3 regions of the Brevibacillus sp. HB1.1 genome follow, and region 1 is predicted to be linked to each of the others. Evidence: riboswitches for the same ligand, from Rfam matches in the RefSeq annotation. Region 1 holds a riboswitch; each other region holds the start of a gene.
What was found. Region 1 has a riboswitch for cyclic di-AMP ahead of HPY27_RS24825 (quaternary amine ABC transporter ATP-binding protein). Riboswitches for the same ligand answer to the same signal wherever they lie in the genome.
Positions count from the first base shown of each region.

Region 1 (6,837 bases):
TACTTCTTCGTTATACCTGGCAATTTCGGTGAGGCTTTGGAAAAAGCAATTGCTGTACTCGTAATCGCTTGCCCGTGCGCCCTCGGTCTGGCAACACCGACCTCGATCATGGCGGGCTCTGGACGCGCAGCTGAGTTGGGTATCCTGTTCAAAGGCGGGGAGCATCTGGAGACTGCTCACCACCTGGATACGATCGTCCTCGATAAAACAGGGACTGTAACCAAAGGCGAGCCAGAACTGACAGACGTCATTACCATTGATATCGAAGAACAAGAGCTACTCTCTTTGGTCGGCGCCGCTGAGAAAAATTCCGAGCACCCATTGGCTCAAGCCATCGTTCGCGGAATTGCAGATAAAGGAATCACCTTGACGAATACAGATTCTTTTGAAGCCATTCCTGGTTTCGGTATCCAGGCAACCGTCGCTGGCAAAGAAGTACTCGTCGGTACCCGCCGCTTGCTGGAAAAACATCAAATTTCGTATCAAGCAGTGTCTGATACCATGCTGGCACTGGAGCGCTCCGGTAAAACGGCGATGCTCGCAGTCGTCGAAGGCAAGCTCGCTGGCTTGATTGCCGTAGCGGATACGATTAAACCGACCTCCAAGCAAGCTGTTCAACGCATGAAAGCAATGGGATTGACTGTGATCATGATGACCGGTGACAACCGTCAAACTGCTGAGGCCATTGCCCGTGAAGCAGGAATCGATCACGTCATCGCAGAAGTCCTGCCTGAAGGCAAGGCCGCAGAAGTGAAAAAACTGCAAGAACAAGGCAAAAAAGTTGCGATGGTCGGCGATGGTATCAACGATGCTCCTGCACTCGCTACCGCTGACGTCGGTATGGCAATCGGTACAGGTACAGATGTGGCTATGGAAGCAGCCGATATTACCTTGATGCGCGGCGAACTGACCAGTGTCGCAGACGCCATCGAGATGAGCAAACTCACCATCCGCAACATCAAGCAAAACCTGTTCTGGGCACTGGCCTACAACACCTTGGGCATCCCGATTGCCGCAATTGGCTTCCTCGCTCCATGGCTTGCCGGTGCTGCAATGGCCTTCAGCTCCGTATCCGTTGTACTCAACGCACTGAGACTGCAACGAGTGAAGCTGTAACAACAGTAACAAGCGGCTTTGTCCGCCTTACCTATACAACATAAAATGTAAGGAGAGATTGATCATGACAAATATCACATTGAACGTAGAAGGTATGTCTTGCAACAAATGCGTAGCGCGCATCGAGAATACATTGAAAGAATTGGGTGCAGAAGGCAAAGTGCACTTGGCTGATAAAAAGGTTGATGTTTCCTACAATGAGAGCACATTGACACTCGAAGCAGTAAAAGAAGCAATCGAAGACCAAGGCTACGACGTCGTTTAAGCATCGTGCTATTACTATCGAAAAAAGCTCCTGCCTGATTCCATGAGGCGGGAGCTTTTTGGCTGTTTTGCTTGGAGTAGCTGTAGGGGATGGGAAGAAGCCCATTTCCAGTCTACGCTTCGGCCTACGCCCCGCAAGGGGTTAGACTGTCCGCTCCGAAATGAATGTCGGGAGCGCTTCAAAAGTAGAGTTTCGAAGATGTATTCGCAGAGGTTGAAGCTGACAACCCCCGCCATTCATTTCTACGCTGAGTTGGGCTCCAGAGGCGCTAGGACTGGAAATGTTCTTCTTCCCAAGCGACTATTGTTTACATCTTGAAAGCAGCATTCAAGGGGGTGCTTCATTAAATGCATGTAGACTCCCAACAGCTCGTAGAGGAAACAGGAGAAATAAGCGAAGATCTTTGGACACACCTACCGAGGCGCAGTGAAAAAAAGAGAAACTGCCTTTAGCGTCCACCTCTGAGACACATCTTGAATGGACTACTTTGGACGCGGTTTCGCTTTTTTTCACGAAGCCGGGCACCGATGCTCCCTCGCAGGTGTTCCAAGAAGCTGAGCGTTTTCTCCTGTTTCCTCCCCACCCCACATGCGAGAGAGAATAACGCACGATTCCTTTAATCGAATGAGTAACCGAGAGCTAATCCAATCCGATTCATAAAGAAAGACAAAGTCCGGTTAAAACCGTGCTAAACGAACGTTCACAATAACTGGAAGCGAGCGTATAATCAAATCACAATCAAGCTTAATCAAGAAACAACACATACGGCCTAGTTCCGAAATTTTCGGAAGCGGGGGAACCAATCTTTTGGGGTTAATCCTGAGTGATCAGGAGGGATGAGGAAAAGTCTTCTCTGCCATCCTACCCGTCAGCTAACCTCGTCGGCCAAAGCAGGGAAGGTCATGGATGGATAAAGTCTAGGCATATAATACGCAACAAGGGGATTCCTTGCGGGCGTGTGATAGGCCGATGCAGGCTTTTTCTTTGGGACCTTTGTTCTGGAGAAAAAGGATGGATCGGCCTATTTTTTATGGAAATACCGATGAGCAGCTTACGCCATACAGACGTTATCGAAAAACGTGTGGATCGCTGGGAGGCAGTCGGTACGAGATAAACCGCTGACAATCGAAATCAGGAAGACAGAGTACAGGGAGTCCTGAAAAGGGATGCCAGGTATTACGTAAGCCTGCGGATTTTTTACACGAGTATAAATCAAGCGTGCCTGCTTGGTTTTGCTGGAGTGTGGAAACTTCGCAGGCTTTTTGCATTTACGAAAAAACGAAGGATGAGGGATACCATGCCCAAAATGAAGGTCCATCAACTGACAAAAGTGTTCGGCAAGCAGCCCGAGCTGGCCTTGAAGCTACTGGCAGAAGGACGTACGAAAGAACAAATTTACAAGCAAACGGGCCAGTCTATCGGGGTGAATCAGGTCAGCTTTGAAGTCGAGGAAGGTGAAATCTTCGTGATCATGGGCCTGTCCGGCAGCGGCAAGTCAACCTTAATCCGACTGTGTAATCGACTGATTGATCCAACGAGTGGAAGCATCGAGATCGACGGGGAAGAGATCGTGGACATGAAGGCATCGGCTTTGCGCGAGGTGAGGAGGAAGAAGCTCGGGATGGTTTTCCAAAACTTCGCCCTGTTTCCGCAGCGGACGGTACGAGAAAACGTCGAGTTCGGTTTGGAGATTCAACAAGTACCACCAGGACTCCGGCAAGAAAAAGCACGGGAAGCGCTTGCGCTCGTTGGATTAACCGAGTGGGAAAATGCGTACCCGGATCAATTGAGCGGAGGGATGCGCCAGCGAGTCGGCTTGGCGCGGGCGTTGGCTAATAATCCAGATATTCTCTTGATGGACGAAGCGTTCAGTGCACTGGACCCGCTCATTCGAAAAGACATGCAGGATGAGCTACTGGAGCTTCAGATGACGATGAAAAAGACGATCCTGTTCATTACACATGACTTGCACGAGGCGTTGAGGCTGGGTGATCGGATTGCCTTTATGAAAGACGGACAGATCATTCAGATCGGCCGCCCGGAAGAAATCATGGCAGACCCAGCGGATGAATTCGTGCGGAAGTTCGTCGAGGATGCCGACCTGTCCAGAGTGCTCGTTGCTGAAAATGTGATGAAACGGGCAGAAGCAATCACGCCTGACAAAGGGGCGCGAGTGGCGCTGCAACTCATGATGGATAACGGTGTGTCCAGCTTGTACGTCGTGGACAAAAAGCGCACACTGCTCGGCTTGATTACGGCGTATGACGTATCACTCGCGATCGGTACGGGGGATTCACTGGAGACGATTATGAAAACCGACCTCCCTACTGTTTCACCTGACGCACGTCTGCACAGCTTGTTCCCGATGATGGCAGACCTGCACGTCCCGATTGCGGTAGTGGGCGAGCAGCAGCGTTTGTTGGGTGTCATCGTAAAAGGAGCGGTGCTAGGCGGGCTGGTAGGCAAAGTCAATGTCCAAGAACACCAGAGAGCAGAGGTGATGAGTGATGGACGTCGTGCCTAAGCTGCCGATTGGCGAATGGATGGAAGGGTTCGTGGAGGTGCTGGGCCAGTACAAAGGGGTATTGTTTGATCCAGTGTCTATCGTCATTTCTACGATGGTGACTTACTGTTCCACGGTTTTGGCAGAGATACCTTCGCTGATTCTCATCTTGCTGCTGGGGGCCGCTGCGTGGGTTTTTGCAGGGAGAGCGTCTATGGTCTTTACGGTTATCGGACTTTCTCTCATTCACAACCTGGGGTACTGGGATGAAACGATGGAGACATTGGGACTCGTCCTCACTGCCACCATGATTTCGATCGCCATCGGGATTCCGGTGGGCATTCTTTGCGCGAGATACGATACGTTTCGCAATCTGGTCACGCCAATACTGGATTTGATGCAGACGATGCCAGCGTTTGTTTACTTGATTCCCGCAATCTTTTTCTTTGGCTTGGGTGAAGTGCCGGGAGTCATTGCCTCCGTTATTTTTGCTTTGCCGCCAATTGTGCGTCTCACGAACTTAGGCATACGTCAGGTGCCAGCGGAAATGGAGGAAGCAGCGGATGCCTTTGGCGCAACTGGGTGGCAAAAGCTCGTGAAAGTGCAACTGCCGTATGCGAAATCGACGATCTTGGCGGGAGTCAATCAGTGTATCATGCTCGCCCTGTCGATGGTGGTCATAGCGGCTATGATCGGGGCGAAAGGCTTGGGTGCAGACGTATATCGTGCCGTTTCGCAAGTGGATATAGGAAGAGGATTCGAGGCGGGGCTATCCATCGTGATCATCGCTATCGTCTTGGATCGGCTTACTCAACATGCAGGAAAAAAGGAGAGAAACATATGATGAACAAAGCGGTTCCAGCTTTACTGGCAGTGATGATGGGAGCGACAGCTTGGCTCGCAGGCTGCTCCAGTCAAAACACAAACACACAAATACCGACAGCAACGGTAGTCGGTCCTATTCCTTCTGAGATGTCGGACAACGCGCTAGGAGAAAAGCTCGACTACAAAATCATCGGAATCGACGCAGGAGCAGGCTCGATGGTGAAGACAGAGGAAGTCATGAACTTGTATGGCTTGGATAAATGGCAGCTTGTTGAAGGCTCCGATGCAGCGATGACAGCAGCTTTGATCAAGGCGTACGAAGCGAAGGAACCGATTATCATTACGGGCTGGACGCCGCATTGGATGTTTAAAAAGATGGATTTGAAATATTTGGAGGACCCGAAGAACGGCTTTGGCGGAGCGGAACAAATCCATACCATCGTGCGCAAAGGGCTGAAAGAGGATCAGCCTGCTGCCTATCAGTTTCTGGATAAGTTCTGGTGGGAGCCAGCCGATATGGAGTCAGTCATGGTCCAAATGATTGACGGAAAAGATCCGGAAGTGGCCGCTGCGGAATGGGTAAAAAACAACGAAGCCAAAGTAGCGAAATGGGTGGAGGGCATCCAGCCTGTCCAAAGAGAGAAGCTGACTCTCGCTTATGTAGCATGGGATTCCGAGATTGCCAGCTCGCACGTTGTAGAGCATGTGCTGGAGCAGAAGCTGGGGTATGAAGTCGAATTGAGTCAGGTGCAGACTGGACCGATGTGGGCAGGAGTGGCCATTGGGGATGTAGATGGGATGGTTGCGGCTTGGCTGCCGTCTACAGATACGAGCTATTTGAAAAAGTTTGGTGGGCAAATCGAGGATTTGGGTCCGAATCTCGACGGAACCAAAATCGGACTCGTGGTTCCTTCGTACATGAACATCTCGTCCATTGAGGATCTCCAATAAGGAAGGGAGGCGCTGCTATGAAGCATTATCTCGTAATGGGCAAGGGGGAAGCTTTCACTTCTTTTGTCCAGACACTATGCTGTGACAGTTTGCCTGCTTTTTGGGGAAGGAATCCCGGTGCCTTTTCATTGACAGCGGGGCCTTGCGACAAGACGATTCAGCGTTTTTTGCCCATCTCATTTGACGAGTGCTACCGCGATCAGGAATCCTTGCTGCTCTACCATTCCGTCTACATCTTTCCCGATGAGTGGGCGGAGGGACGCGACTTCATTACACTGTTCAAGCAGCTTGGCACCTGCCGGATTTTTGTGATGACGCAGGAACATCGGAACGCGATGTTATACAAGGCGCTCGGGGCGAATCACGTCATTGTGAGCCAGCCCGGGTATAAAGGCTACGGCTGGTTGGCCGAACAGATGAGTGGGTAAGAGAGGAATAGAAAAGGCTCCGCCTGCAAATGAAGGCGGAGCCGCGCTTTGTAAAATTAGCCTAATATTTTTTCGAGGTCCTTGTCCAATACATAAACCTCGATCCGTTCACCCATTTTCGTGCTGATATCACTATGGCTGGATAGTACCTTGCAGCTTGTCAGCTTTTCTACGATTTCTTCCGATTCTTCGCTATACATCTCACGGAGAACCTCGCGCATTTCTTTGACGATGCGGCGACCTTTATCGTGACTGGACAGATGCTTTTCTTCGACGGTGAGAACACCTTTAAATCTGACGATGACCATATCACCGACGATGTAGGTCTTCGCTTCCTGTGGACCTCGTCCAATCAGATCGCGCTGAAATTTTATGAATGCTTCGCTGATTTCGGCTTCCAGCTTTTTTTTGTTAGAGATGGCCAAACGCCATACCTCCCATAATTTATCATTGTGCCTAATATTACTCAGCCGTCTTGGGGCTGTCAACCTACGAAAAAAGAGGGGGGAAACATTCCTGTGGTGATCGTCTCCATTTTTGCTGTTGGTATTTTTCTCTATTTGATCTATGCGTTATTGCATGTGGAGGAGCTATGAAACAATTGATAGGAAAGGCTCTACTTGATAGTTTTCGCAAGCTGAACCCGTTGGTCATGAAATCGAATCCCGTGCTGTTTGTCGTAGAGCTCGGGACGGTTCTGATTTTGCTGATGCTGTTGTTTCCGAAGTATTTTGGTACGGAGGATCAGG
Region 1 covers NZ_JABMIV010000012.1:27,519-34,355, forward strand. The annotation lists gene HPY27_RS24815 (heavy metal translocating P-type ATPase) at 1-1,116, shown strand, start outside; gene HPY27_RS24820 (cation transporter) at 1,181-1,381, shown strand; cyclic di-AMP (ydaO/yuaA leader) riboswitch at 2,138-2,284, shown strand; gene HPY27_RS24825 (quaternary amine ABC transporter ATP-binding protein) at 2,679-3,905, shown strand; gene HPY27_RS24830 (ABC transporter permease) at 3,889-4,728, shown strand; gene HPY27_RS24835 (glycine betaine ABC transporter substrate-binding protein) at 4,725-5,660, shown strand; gene HPY27_RS24840 (hypothetical protein) at 5,678-6,088, shown strand; gene HPY27_RS24845 (Na-translocating system protein MpsC family protein) at 6,145-6,513, opposite strand; gene kdpB (potassium-transporting ATPase subunit KdpB) at 6,681-6,837, shown strand, end outside.

Region 2 (6,837 bases), on a different contig from region 1:
CGTGATGAAGATGATGGGGAAGGAATGACAGATGAGCAGGTGCGCGACGAGGTCATGACCATTTTTGTAGCTGGTCATGAGACGACTGCGAATACCATGTCGTGGATTTTTTATTTGCTGGCTACCTATCCCGAGGTGGAGAAAAAACTGCATGACGAGCTGTCAACCGTGCTGTGTGAAAAGCTGCCGACAGTAGAGGACCTACCCCAGCTGAAGTATACGAATCTCATTGTACAGGAAACGCTGAGGCTCTATCCAGCAGCCTGGACGATCAACCGGGAAGTGGTAGAAGAGGTGGAGATCGGCGGTCAAACGTACAAGCCAGGTGAAACACTGATGATGAGCCAATATGTCATGCACCGTAACCCACGCTATTATGAGCAGCCTGAACAATTCATTCCAGAGCGTTTTGACAGCGACCTTTTAAAAAGAAATCCAGCTTATGCTTATTTCCCGTTTGGCGGTGGGCCGCGTGTTTGTATCGGGAACAACTTTGCTTTGATGGAGGCAGCTTTGCTATTGGCAACCATCGCGCAGCGATATCGACTACGACTGGCTGAACCAAATCAGGAAGTGGAACCCGAGCCGTTGGTCACCTTGCGTCCAAAGAACGGATTGCCGATGCGTTTGGAGAAGAGATAGAAAAAAATGGAAATAGAGGGCAAAAAAAGAGGCATCTTGTCACTACGGTTTCGCCGATTGTGTCAGATACCGAACTGGGGGTTATTTATCACTGAAAGCAACATGCTTACAAAAATTATTTTACTAGTAAAATATAAAGAAATAATTAACTGAGAATAAATCTATATAAAGTAAGGGTAGCTTGTGAAAGCTACCCGTGGAAGAAGGGGATGGTGAAGGAGAAACTGCTTCCCATTCCCAGTTCACTGTTTACCATCAAATCTCCGCCGTGAAGCCGGACGATACTTTTGCAAATCGTCAAGCCTAAGCCCGTACCGCCACTGTTGCGATTTCGTGATTTTTCCGCCCGATAAAACTTGGTAAAAATCTTCGGCAAGTCTTCAGAGGCGATTCCTTCTCCTTTGTCGATCACAGTAAAAAGGACATGTCCTTCTCGCTGATCACATGTAAGGTAAATGGAGCCATCTGGTTTGTTGTAGTGAATGGCGTTGTTCAACAGGTTTTCCATGACACGTCGCAGCTTGGTCTCATCCGCTTCGATGTGTAGTTCATTAGAGATACGCAGCTTCCAGTGAAAGGTGAGGCCTGCCTCTTTAATCCTCGGCAAATAGTCCTCAATGATTCCTCTCAAGAAGCTTTTGACATGAATACGATTAATGTTGAGTCGGACTTCGGAGCTTTGGGCGGTGAAGTCCTGCAATTCATCGAGCAGCTTTTCCAAGTCCGTCGTTTTTAGCTCGATTTTGCTCATCTGTTTCTGTATTTTGGTCATATCCGTCACACGACCGGAGCCGATATATGACGCATACCCTTTGATCGTGGTGAGAGGTGTGCGGAAGTCGTGGGCGATCGACGCAATCATTTCGGCCTGTCTTTCTTCCGCTAAGCGAAGCTCATCAACCATATCCCCGAAATATCGAAAGAGTTGCCCAAATTCATCATGCGAGCGATACGTAAATGTCACTAACCGTTTCCCTTCCTGGATTTCTTGGGTGACGCGCGATAATTCGTTCACAGGCCGTAGTATCCAGCGAACGAACAAAGCGAGCAGAACCAATCCCACCAGACTAATGCTTCCGTAAATAAACCAGAGCATCATGGAAACCCCTGTCGTAGCCATCATGTCGTAATCATCTGTGTAGAAATAAACAACGATCTCCCCTGTACGCGGTGGCTCCTGCTGAAAGTGGTACTCAGCTACCACTTTGAGGTCATTTTGCTTGGAAGAATCGCCACGGTTTGATGAGGAGGGAGAAGGCATTTTCAAATTATAGGCGCGCGATGTTTTGCTGTAGATGGTGTTTCCATTGGCATCCTTCACGAGCATGCGGTACATCACGTCGTCTGGCAACTGCTTCTCAAGCTCCAAACGTTCGATTGGGTCCTTGAAATTACTGACGAGAAGCAGTTGATTGAGCATGACCTTCTCTGCGGCTTCCTTCTCAGCCTGATACTGATTATGCCGATCATTTTTGAGTTGAGCGACAATAATGTCTTGAAAAACAAATTTAAACAACAAGATGTTGAGTGTGATCAAGGCAATGAAGGAGAGAAAAATTTTATTACGTAAGCTCATTTAAAGCTTCTCCCCGATAAATACGTAGCCTGTCCCCCATTGTGTTTTAATAAACTGACGCTCTGTTTCCAGCTTTTCCCGGAGGTTTTTGATATGGACGGTCACTGTATTGAGCGAGCCATAACCATATCCCCAGACACGGTCATAGATTTGCTCTCTTGTAAAGACGATGCCCGCATTTTCTGCGAGGAATGTGAGCAGTTGAAATTCTTTTGTAGAGAGCTCAATCTTTTGATTACATACATAAACGGAATACGTTTCTTTATGAATTTCTAGGTCCTTGAATTTCAAAACGGTAATCGGAGAAGAGGCTGTTTCCTTCTCAGGCTGCTCTTCCGTATGCTTGCGAATGCGCTCATAGCGACGCAGGTGGGCACGAATGCGAGCGAGCAGTTCTTCTGTATCAAAAGGCTTCGTGATGTAATCGTCTGCGCCGATTTCGAAGCCGACTACCTTATCTACCGCTTTTCCTTTTGCACTGAGAAACAGTATAGGCAAATCCCACTCACGGCGAATCTGAGAGCAGAGCTCGTAGCCACTCATGTTGGGCATCATAATATCCAAAAGGATCAGGTTAGGTCGCTCTCCTTGGCTGAGCAGGGAGAGAGCATCTTCTCCACTCTCTGCGGAGGAAACGGTGAAGCCCTCGTTCTCCAAAATGTCTTCTAGCAGTTCAATAATCTCCAGATTGTCATCGACAATTAAAATGTGATCTTTCACCGGAACAACCCCCAGTTACTTCTATTAATAAGGAATACCATTCAAAGAATGGGTCTTGTCTATCATAACATGCTTTGACCTCATCAGGGGAAGAAACCCCGTAAGTTATTAAGTTGTTCTAATATGTAAGGGTACCTCTTTAGACCAGGTACTAAATTTCGTCAGAAAAAGCCAGAGACATTGTGTCCCTGGCTTTTTATTATTTTGCCGAACGACTATTTTTGAGCTGGTTTTTCCGGCAACGATGCAGCTTGCACCGCTTTTACCTTTTTCGGAGTTTCTGCTTTCGCTAGAACAGGAGCACTGAGACGCTTAGCGCCTACATAACGTTTGCTCCAGTAGTATGGATCGTTCAACTTGGTGTTGACGACTCCACGACCAGATTCCGAGTGCACGAATGTGCCGTCTCCAATGTAGATACCCACGTGAGAAATGCTGCGACCGTTCGTATTAAAGAACACGAGATCGCCTGGCTGCAAATCTTTTCTGGCTACCTCTGTACCTAATTCGTACTGGGAAGCAGAATTGTGAGGCAGGTCTACACCTAACGCATCAAATACGTAGCGCGTGAAACCGGAGCAGTCAAAGCCCTTTTTGGACGAGCCGGAAGATTTGTAAGGGGTACCGTACAAGTCGCTGACTACTTCATTGAGAGAATTCTCCTCAGCAGCCTGTGCAGCGCCTGCCCCCATAGCAAGCATTCCAGCCATAAATAAAGATAAAACCACCTTGCGCAAAAGAAACTGCTCCCTTCGTGAGCCTACGAGGTTAGCTGAAGGGTTCGGTCGAAAGGACGCCCTAGGCTGCTAGGAGTAGCAACCATTCACCCCAAAAACGTGGTTCCCCCGTTTCCGCCAAGCGGAATTCGGCTATTTTTCGATGTTTTTTTACACGCACTCTTACGAAGATTCTACGCCAGTCCTTTTTTTCCTTCTTTTTCATCCGTTAGTTCACATATTCGTCACAAAATTACCGTCAAATGCTGTAACGTTTTCGCTCGACAGAGCAAGCCGCCTTTCGACGCAGGCTTGTTCTGCCTTGCGCGACAGCTCGTCCGATTAGGGCAGGAAATTGTCTCCGTCCAAGGGCGGAGGGAAAAACCAACCGCACGCCCGTTATGGGAAGCCTATACCGAGGGCTACAATAAGGGCATAACGTTCCACAAGCACCACATGCAAAACGAATGGAGGTAAGCGAGTAATGAGCGAACGGTCTGGCAAAGTTCTACTCGGGCTGGTTCTGCTGCTAGTCGGTGGGTTGGTTCTTCTAGATCTGGTGGGTATCGATATCGGAGACTTGCTCGGGTTCATCATTCCCGGTGTGATCATGATATACGGTGCCAAAAAGATTATGGGACAAACCGGTTCACGCTTTTGGGGAATCCTCGTCTTTCTATTCGGGTTCCTGATGCTGATTGGCAAGCTTGACCTACTGTTTCACGCGCTTCTGGCCATTGGGGTAATTTATCTGGGATATCGCTTACTGCGTCCCAGTCAAGAACCAAAGCAAGCTCCACCTACTTGGGAGCGTGAATGGGCCCAAAAAGTATTAAAGGAAGATACGCTAGACACTTGGGAGAAACATGTAACACGAAGACAACAATAACGCTACGTCGCAAGAGTCTTTTGGATGAACAATATGATGTGATATGATGAGGAGGAAAAAATAATGAGTATCTTTAAACGTTTGCGTGACCTGACAGTAGCTTCGGTGAATGATGCATTGGATTCGATGGAAGATCCGGTAGTAATGCTGAATCAATATATGCGTGACATGGAAGTAGAAATCGGACAAGTTGAAGTAGCGGTTGCCCGTCAGGTTGCACTGGAAAAGAAATTCCGCCAGCAATTGGATGAAGCCAATGCTCTGATTGAAAAACGCGATCGTCAAGTCAAGCTCGCCTTGACTGAGGGAGAAGACGAGTTGGCTCGTCGAGCACTCGCTGACAAGAAGCAGTACGAAGGCCGTGCAGCGGAATACGAAGGTCTTTACCTGTCAGCATCCGAGGCAGCTTCGCAAATGCGTGAGAAGCTGGCTGAGCTGAAGGAAGAGTTCTATAAAATGCGTGCGAAAAGGTTCACACTGATGGCACGTGCACAAGTAGCTCGTACACAAAAGCAAGTCAATCAAGCAGTTGTCGGTATCGGCAATCAGTCCGCAGGCCGTGGCTTCGCCCGCATGGAAGAAAAAGTGATGCGCATGGAAGCAGAAGCGCAAATGAGTGGACAATGGAGCCAAACGAACCGCGCTTGGGAGAACGCTTTGTCTGAACTGGAAAAGGATGATCTCGATGCAGAACTTGCCAGCATCAAAGCATCCATTAATGAAGTAAAAACACCGGTAGCCAAACCAGTACAATCCTAATTCGACAGGAACTGGGGGACTAGGTGTAGAATAGATTGTGTCAATTCGGCAGCCTGTGTACATCAGGCTGCTTTTCCCCTAGGAGGTACGATTCTTGCAGGACTTCTTGGTCTTTTTGCGGCGGTTTATCGCTGAGCCTGGACGCGTCGGTAGTATAATCCCCAGCTCTCGTTTTTTATGTGAGCAAATGTTGAAAAACGTCGATTGGGCTTCAACCGATGTGATCCTGGAGCTGGGACCTGGTACAGGGGCATTTACCCAAACGATCTATCAGCGCTTGCGTCCCGGCACACATTACGTGCTTGTGGAACGAGATCCCCATTTTCGCTCTATGCTTCAATCACGTTTTCCCGATCTTCCTATCAGGGAGGAAGCGACTAAACTTAGGTCTTACTTGGAGGAGCAGAACCTTGCAGGTGCAGATGTTATTATCTCAGGTCTGCCATTCGCCAATTTTCCACAAGAGCTGCGGGCAGCAATTCTGGACGAAGTTCAATCTGTACTGAAGCCAGGGGGCCTGTTTATTACATTCCAATATTCGCTACAACTCCAAGCTGAGTTGCAGGGTCGTTTTCCCTGGGTCAAGATCGACTTTACCCTGTTGAACATTCCGCCTGCATTCATCTATACATGTCGTAATGGTCAAAGTGAAAACGATCAGCATGGGGCGTGAGAGAGGAGACTTTTGTGAAACTGTCCCGTTTGCACAAAATGTTGGCTGGTATCCTGATTATTTTTACGGGAATCGGCCTTTTATTAGACAGTTTGGGTATCATTTCGTTCGGTCTGTTTGATTTGTGGCCGATGGTGCTTATTTATTTCGGCCTTCGTTTGTGGGGGCAGAAAAATCGGATTGGCGGAGGGATTCTATTCTCCCTGGGGACCATCATCGCGATGGATATGTGGTTTGGTGTCGGGGTTGATGATTTGTTCCAGATTGCAGTGCCAATCGTGTTTATTTATTTCGGGTTTCAGTTGATTCGGGGCAAGAACAGCAGACGAGATCACCGTGTGAATCAACCATTGGGTGATACGGGGACCTCATCTGCTGCGGAGACGATTGTGACAAGTGATGCGAGTGTTCCGAGTGACGTGAAGGTTTCCACAGAGGAGCGCCCTTGGCTAGACAGCTGGAACAAATGGAAGCATGTTGGTGGCAAAATTCCACATCACGAAAGAATGTCTTCATCACCTGACGACACGTTGCCAAAAGATTCCCGCAGTTCTCTGATTGGAGATTATCACCTGACCTCGGGGCGTTTTGAACTGAATCACTTGCATGTCTGGCATGGAATCGGGGATGTTGTGATTGATCTTTCCCGGGCAGTGCTGATGCGGGATGAGGCAGTTCTTGTCGTAGAGGGCTGGATAGGCGATGTGACGATTTATGTCCCTGTGGATCTTCCTGTATCGGTAACAGCAGGGTTGAGTATTGGTGACCTGGAGGTGCTAAGCCACCGTCAGGGAGGTATCAATCGCAGTGTTAAGATTCGTTCAGATCAGTATGATGAAGCATTGCAAAAAGTAAACTTGCA
Region 2 covers NZ_JABMIV010000003.1:499,875-506,711, forward strand. The annotation lists gene HPY27_RS12240 (cytochrome P450) at 1-642, shown strand, start outside; gene HPY27_RS12245 (sensor histidine kinase) at 833-2,218, opposite strand; gene HPY27_RS12250 (response regulator transcription factor) at 2,219-2,938, opposite strand; gene HPY27_RS12255 (C40 family peptidase) at 3,154-3,675, opposite strand; cyclic di-AMP (ydaO/yuaA leader) riboswitch at 3,680-3,819, opposite strand; gene HPY27_RS12260 (LiaF transmembrane domain-containing protein) at 4,139-4,543, shown strand; gene HPY27_RS12265 (PspA/IM30 family protein) at 4,607-5,302, shown strand; gene HPY27_RS12270 (class I SAM-dependent methyltransferase) at 5,397-5,975, shown strand; gene liaF (cell wall-active antibiotics response protein LiaF) at 5,990-6,837, shown strand, end outside.
Region 2: it holds a riboswitch for cyclic di-AMP, as region 1 does, so the genes downstream of both, HPY27_RS12255 (C40 family peptidase) here and HPY27_RS24825 (quaternary amine ABC transporter ATP-binding protein) in region 1, are expected to answer to the same signal.

Region 3 (6,837 bases), on a different contig from region 1:
ACAAGCTGCTAATGAAGTTAAACGCGTTTCTTTAGAGCTCGGGGGTCATGCACCATTTATCGTTTTTGAGGATGCAAATATTGATTTAGCCGTAAAAGGTTTAGTAGAAAGCAAATTCCTCAATGCAGGACAAACTTGTATCAGTACAAATCGACTTTATGTTCATGAGAGTATTGCTGATGAGTTCACGAAAAAACTGGTTACACGAATGGAGAGGATCGTTGTTGGGGATGGTCGTAATGCTGAAACGGAAATTGGACCTTTAGTAAACGAAGCCGGATTAAATAAAGTATTAAATCAAATCGAAGACGCAAAGCAAAAAGGAGCTTCCATCATAATGGGTGGACACCGTTTAACAGGTGAGGATTATGAGGAGGGCTACTTTTGCGCCCCTACTGTTCTAGCGGACGTAAGCCCAAATATGAAAATTTTTACCGAAGAAACATTTGGTCCTGTCGTTCCAATTGTTACGTTTACAGATGATGAAGAAGTTATTAACATGGCAAATAACAGTGATTATGGGTTAGCAGCGTATATTTTTTCACAAAATGTTAAACGATGCTTAACCTTTCCAGAAAAATTAGAATATGGGATTATTGGTGTCAATGATTCTGTTCCTCCGCAAACACAAGCACCATTTGGCGGAATAAAAAATAGTGGTCTCGGACGTGAAGGCGGAAAATGGGGGATTGAAGGATTCCTCGAAACAAAATTAGTTTCTTATGGAGTATAAAAGAGTAAGAATAAACATTTCACGTTTTTCTTCCTTCTTCTCTATTTCTACTTGTTGTTTAGCAGTTGAGAGTTTACACATGTATGGGTGAAACAACGTATTATTGAATCTCTTGATCTTCTACAGGCTCCTTTTGGGTAGTGAAGCAACCCACCACGGAACATTAAACGAACGGGCTCATTTAACAAGGATAGTCTAAAACTAATTTTACGAAGGCAGTAGATTTTGCAACGAAAAAAACTGATTAGATCAACAACATCAGTCTAATACTTTATTTTCTTTGAACAGTATACGTTCGTCGATTGAAAGCGAATGGAAATAGCATGATGGAAAGGTCTCGGAAACCCTCGCAAGTATACTTCCTTGGGTATCGGGGTCTTTTTTTGGAAGAAAACGAAAAGCGCCCTGACACGAGATCAAGACGCATTTGCAATAGAGCTTGTTATTTGGTTACTGCATTTTCCAAATCTTTCACACCGCTATAGACTAAATCGAACAAGTCCGCAATGTTTTCTTCTTCGATGCAAGAGAAGGCGATCCGCAAATCAGTTTGACCAAGAGCGATCGTACCGACGCCATACTGTTCCAGCAAGTGCTGGCGCAATGTTTCCGCTTCGACAGTCTTTAGCTTGAGGCACATGAAGTAGCCAGAGTTGAATGGATAGTAAGTCCACACGTCAGCGTATTTTCCGCTGTCGAGCACTTCCTTGACGCGGTTGGCACGGCCTTTCATGATATCGAATTTCTCCTGCTTCTGTGCTTTGTACTCCGGAGCTGTGATTGCATGCAGTACGAACGTTTGGGAAGGATGAGATCCGCTGGAAAGAGTCGCGCGGATGATTCCCATTGTCTTTTGCTCCAAAGCGCTGAGCAAGTCGCTGGATGGAGATGCATACGTAATAAAGCCAACACGGAAGCCCCATACGTAATCCTCTTTGGTAGCCCCATCTACTTTTACAGGCAGAATGCGCGGGTGAACGTCGCATAGGCTAGCGAAGAGAGATTCGTGCATGGAGTCCTCGAAGAACAAGCCGAAGTACGCGTCATCTGTCACTGCGACAATGTTGATTCCAGCATCGGCGCCTTCTTTGAGTGCAGCGACGATTTGTTTTCCTTCCTCTGGACCTGGTGTATAGCCAGTTGGGTTATTCGGGAAGTTGAGTACGACGATGGCTTTGCCTTTGTCTTTTTGTGCGAGAATGGCATCACGCAAAGCAGCAGCATTAAATTTCATCTCGTCGTTATATAATGGATAGTAGACCATTTCCGCACCACGGCGGATCGAAAAAGTAAGCTCGTAGTTTTCCCAGTTTTTGTCCGGGATGATGACACTGTCGCCGCTGTCAGCGAACAAGTCAGATACGATGCTCAGGCCATGCGTCAATGCGTTTGTAACGATTGGGTTACTAAACGTATGGGTAGCCAGTGAAGGCTGTTCCTCAATCATTTTTTTACGCCATGCTGCACGCAGCTCAGGCTTTCCCGCTGGGGGAGCATACTCGTAAATGTCTTTTGGTTGGTAAGCAGACAGGTTATCCTGGATGACCTTAAGGTGCATCGGTTGACCGTTTTCCAGTGCAATCCCGATGGTTGCGTTGTACTTTTTCGCTTTTGCTTTCGCTTCTGCCGACTGGCTGAGAATCCCTTCTTTTGGGAAATAAATCAGTTTCGCGATGTCAGACAGCATTTCATACACGTGCGGGTTTTCCCGCTGGATGGTTTGGTTCAGCGTTGATGCCAATGAATGCATGATAGCCTCCCTCTTCATTTGAAAACATCTATGTTTACCAATAAAGATAGCGTATCTACATGCATTTGTCACCCTTGCCCAGCGGGATATTTCAGATTTTGCGAGGTTCCTTTTGACAGCGAGGAACGGATTTGCTACCTTGAAATCGAAAACTGAGTAATGCGGGAGGGAGAAGGAAATGGCTGAACGCAGGATCGTTCGCCTGGGGGACCCTATCTTGCGTGAAACTTCAAAAAGAGTACCGTCCATTACTCCACAGGTTGAAAAGATTTTGGATGATATGGCCCAAACGATTTACGCTGGGAAAGGTCGAGCAGGCTTGTCCGCGATACAGATTGGCATCCCGAAGCGTTTAGTTGTGATGGATTGTGGTAGCGGCTTGATTGAACTGATCAATCCGGTATGGATGAAAAAATCAGGTGAGCAGGAAGGGCAAGAAGCTTGTCTTTCGATACCGGGTGTGTTTGGAATCGTTCGTCGGGCGAATTATGTCAAAGTTCAGACGCTGAACCGCCAAGGAGAAACAAAGACAATCGAAGCCGAAGATTTTCTCGCTCGGTGTATTCAGCACGAGATGGACCATTTGGAAGGAATTTTGTTTATTGATCATACAGAAGAGCTCTACTCAGCAAAAACAGGAAAGAAACTGAATCGCAAGGACTTGCACCGGATACAGACTAAAAGTAGAAACAGAGCATAAACAGCAAGGAGATTGACTCATGAAGCGTTGGAATATTATGTTAACAGGCTTTGGAACAGTAGGACAGCAGGTAGCCAGACTGCTGGAGCAGCGACGGGACCGATACCGCGAGCTATATCAAGCGGATGTCAGACTCGTGGGAGTCGTTCGTTCGGCTTCCGGTCTCTATGATGAGAACGGAATTGATTCAGGAAAATGGGAAGACTATGCACATACAAAACAAGCAAAGAACCCATCATGGAACGCGCTGGAATTTATCCAATCGGTTCAAGCGGATGTGCTCATCGAGGCTGGTCCTTCTGAAAAAGAGGGAGGACCCGGTCTTACTTTTATTCGTTATGCATTGGAAAATGCTATACATGCAATCGCGATTTCAAAAGGTGCGCTTGTTGTCGATTATGCTGGCTTAGCCGCTCTAGCCAAAAAACATGGCGTCGCGTTGAAAGTGAGTGGAGCAACAGCAGCAGCCCTGCCGACGATCGATCTATTGCAGTATAACTTGGCAGGCTGTGAAGTGAAACGAGTCGAAGGCATTTTTACGGGAACGACTAACTTCGTGCTCACAAAAATGATGGAAGAGGGGCTCACCTGTGCGGAAGCAGTCGAGCTCGCTCAGAAGTTGGGGATTGCCGAACCGGACCCTTCTTACGACATCGATGGTTGGGATACAGCTTCAAAGCTCACGATCTTGGCAAACGCCGCTTTTGGTGCGCAAGTAAATCTGACTGATATCGCACGCGCAAGTATTCGCGAAATAACCTCGTTACAAATCGAGAAATGGAAAAAGCATACGAAGATTCCCAAGCTGATCGGAACCATCCAAAAGGAAGCAAATGGCACATTTTCTATAGCAGTGGAGCTTTGTGCAGTGGATCTTACCCATCCATTTGCATCTGTATCAGGTACGACAAAAGCCATACGGGTAGAAACAGATGTCATGGGGGATTTATTGGTCGTTGGAGGAAAGTCAGATCCTGTCGCGGCAGCAGCGGCTGCCTTAAAAGACCTTGAACATATCATTAGCAGATAGGTTCATTTGCATGTGCTTCCAGTGTTCCTTAGGAATGAGTCCTTTACAACCGCGAGCATACTAAGGATGCACCACAAAAAACGGCAAGGGGGCCATACGGATGAACCAATCGTCTGATGTCAATGCCGAGCTGCAGCAAGTATCTGCTTACCCAACCAAGCAAAAAATGAATCAAAAGAACGTCGCTTTGGTAAATGAGCAGGATAGCTGCTGCTGTACCCCCAAAAAGCAGGCATCCGAAGCACAGCAGGAATGATGCCTACACGAAAAAGCCGGGTCTCGATTAAGAGACACCGGCTTTTCGTTTCGTACAATGCGTTTTATCCGATAAATTCTTGTACCCAGTAGCCATTTGTGACGCCTACACCAATTTTTGTGAACGCAGGGTTCATAATGTTTTGGCGGTGACCTTCACTGTTCATCCATTGTTGCATAACTTCTTGTGGACTCTGTTGACCCATGGCGATATTCTCACCTGCAGTCGAGTACTGAATACCATACTGCTTCATCATGTCAAATGGGGAACCGTACGTTGGACTGTTGTGGTCAAAATAGTTGTTAGCAGACATATCTTGTGCTTTTGCCAAAGCTACTTTGGACAATGCTGCATCCATTTGAACTGGTTTGAGACCTGCTTTTGCACGTTCTTGGTTCACCAAATCCGCGACTTGTTTCGCAAAATCACCAGTTTTTCCTTGTTCCGCTTGATTTACTGGAGCGGCAGGCTGAGTGACGTTATTTCTAGGTTGCGCTGGTGCTGGTTGAACTGGTGTTTGTTGAACTGGTGCTGATTGAAAAGATCCTGGTTGAATTGGGTATGGTTGTACAGGTGTAGCTTGTCCTTGCTTAACAGGTTGCATCGGCTGTACTGCTTGTGACTGGCCAGGAACAAAGCCTTGCTTTTGATAAAAGTTAAAGAACTGTTGTGCATTTGGTGCTTTTTGGAATTGTCCCATATTTTGACCCACATTGAATTGGAATTGTCCGTTCTTCAATGGGCAGTTAGATGCTGCGGAAGCAGAAGAAGCAAACCCTGTCAAAGCCAAGCCTAGACCAAGAGTCATCGCGATTGTAACAGAACCAAAACGTTTCATTAAACAAATCTCTCCTTTTTTTTGCCTACGAGGTTAGTTGTCGGATTCGGGTTGAGGAAACAACCCTACGCCAATTCGGCGATTCACCCCATGTGGAATTGCTCATCCACTAAAAAGTCCCCCGCACTTCCTTTTCAGAAAGTCTCGGCTTATTTCGTTTGGCATGAACAACGATATCAGACAATCCCAATCGAAATAAAGGAGTAATATATGGCAAAAAGCTAGAATCGTTGATAAATTAGGCTCATTTCGCTCCGTTTGATTGTTCCTTCCATGCGGTTAAGCCGCCTTCCAATGCATTTGCTTGAAAACAATGCTCACGAAGAAGAGCGGCAGCTTTTTGAGCTTTGTTACCGGTTGTACATACAGTAACAATCTGCACATTTTGCGCAAGTTTTTCGGTTTCTTCATCGAACGGCTTGTCCTGTTCTTTCATTAGAAGATAGGGTGCGTTTCGGGTCGATGCATTTTCGTGAACGAGGCTGCCGGTGATAAATTTCTCGACGTCGCGTACGTCCACTAATAGTACAGGCACTTTCTTTTCAAGCATTTCTGATAATTGAATGGTTGTCAAAGTATGATTTTGCAAATGAAATCCCTCCCAATGCTATTGTAACAGAGTATCGCCTTCCCATTATAAGGGTGAACGGTTGCTTTTTTTGGACAACCATGGTAGAATGAGATTGCTACTTGAAAAATTGATACCTAATCATTCATCGAGGTGTTTGTATGCTGATGGATAACATTTTTGAATCCCCGATTCACACTGGCGCGGTCATCGGAGCCGCAAGGATGGAAGAGAGGAAGGGCTTTCATTGTTTTAGGTTTTCAAAAGGTTTAGTTTTTAATTTTGCAGTTCCGTCCCATGACATTTGTATATTTGCTGAGTAGGTAAAATTCACGTATCATGAAGGCGTATCATAGCACATGATCTGGTATTCCTTCATGATATGTGAGCTTTATTTGCTTCGGTAAATATGACTAGCATATTCAAATTGAATTTTTGGAGGTTTTTTTAAATGCAAACGAACGGAACAGTAAAATGGTTTAACGCAGAAAAAGGTTTCGGTTTCATTCAAGTAGAAGGCGGAGACGATGTATTCGTACACTTCAGCGCAATCCAAGGTGACGGTTTCAAAACTTTGGACGAAGGTCAAAAAGTTCAATTCAACATCGTTCAAGGCAACCGTGGCCCACAAGCTGAGAACGTAGTAAAACTGTAAGTCTCCTTTTAAAAGAAACTGTCCTTTCGAGGGCAGTTTTTTTTGTCGTGGTCGTAGTAGTAAAATGTAATGCTCCCCGTTGTCAAGACACGATTTTTTGAGGAATAAGTTGTGTCCTCCTTTTCGTAGTCCTAGTGTTTAGGATGCGATTTTTTCGATAGTATGGGCGTAAAATTGATCGGGTTTTGCTTCATTTAGAGATTGATGAGGGCGCTCCTGGTTATAAAATTGGACATAACGAGCTATCTCTCTGAACTCTTAACGAATTTTATCATCAATACACCATCTTGCAGTTCGGCAGAATAAC
Region 3 covers NZ_JABMIV010000002.1:19,681-26,517, forward strand. The annotation lists partial or broken gene HPY27_RS05110 (NAD-dependent succinate-semialdehyde dehydrogenase) at 1-733, shown strand, start outside; gene HPY27_RS05115 (aminotransferase class I/II-fold pyridoxal phosphate-dependent enzyme) at 1,176-2,483, opposite strand; gene def (peptide deformylase) at 2,662-3,183, shown strand; gene HPY27_RS05125 (homoserine dehydrogenase) at 3,203-4,213, shown strand; gene HPY27_RS05130 (hypothetical protein) at 4,314-4,469, shown strand; gene HPY27_RS05135 (CAP domain-containing protein) at 4,534-5,307, opposite strand; cyclic di-AMP (ydaO/yuaA leader) riboswitch at 5,315-5,467, opposite strand; gene HPY27_RS05140 (rhodanese-like domain-containing protein) at 5,552-5,896, opposite strand; gene HPY27_RS05145 (cold-shock protein) at 6,327-6,530, shown strand; gene HPY27_RS30725 (hypothetical protein) at 6,669-6,776, opposite strand; gene HPY27_RS05150 (hypothetical protein) at 6,773-6,837, opposite strand, start outside.
Region 3: it holds a riboswitch for cyclic di-AMP, as region 1 does, so the genes downstream of both, HPY27_RS05135 (CAP domain-containing protein) here and HPY27_RS24825 (quaternary amine ABC transporter ATP-binding protein) in region 1, are expected to answer to the same signal.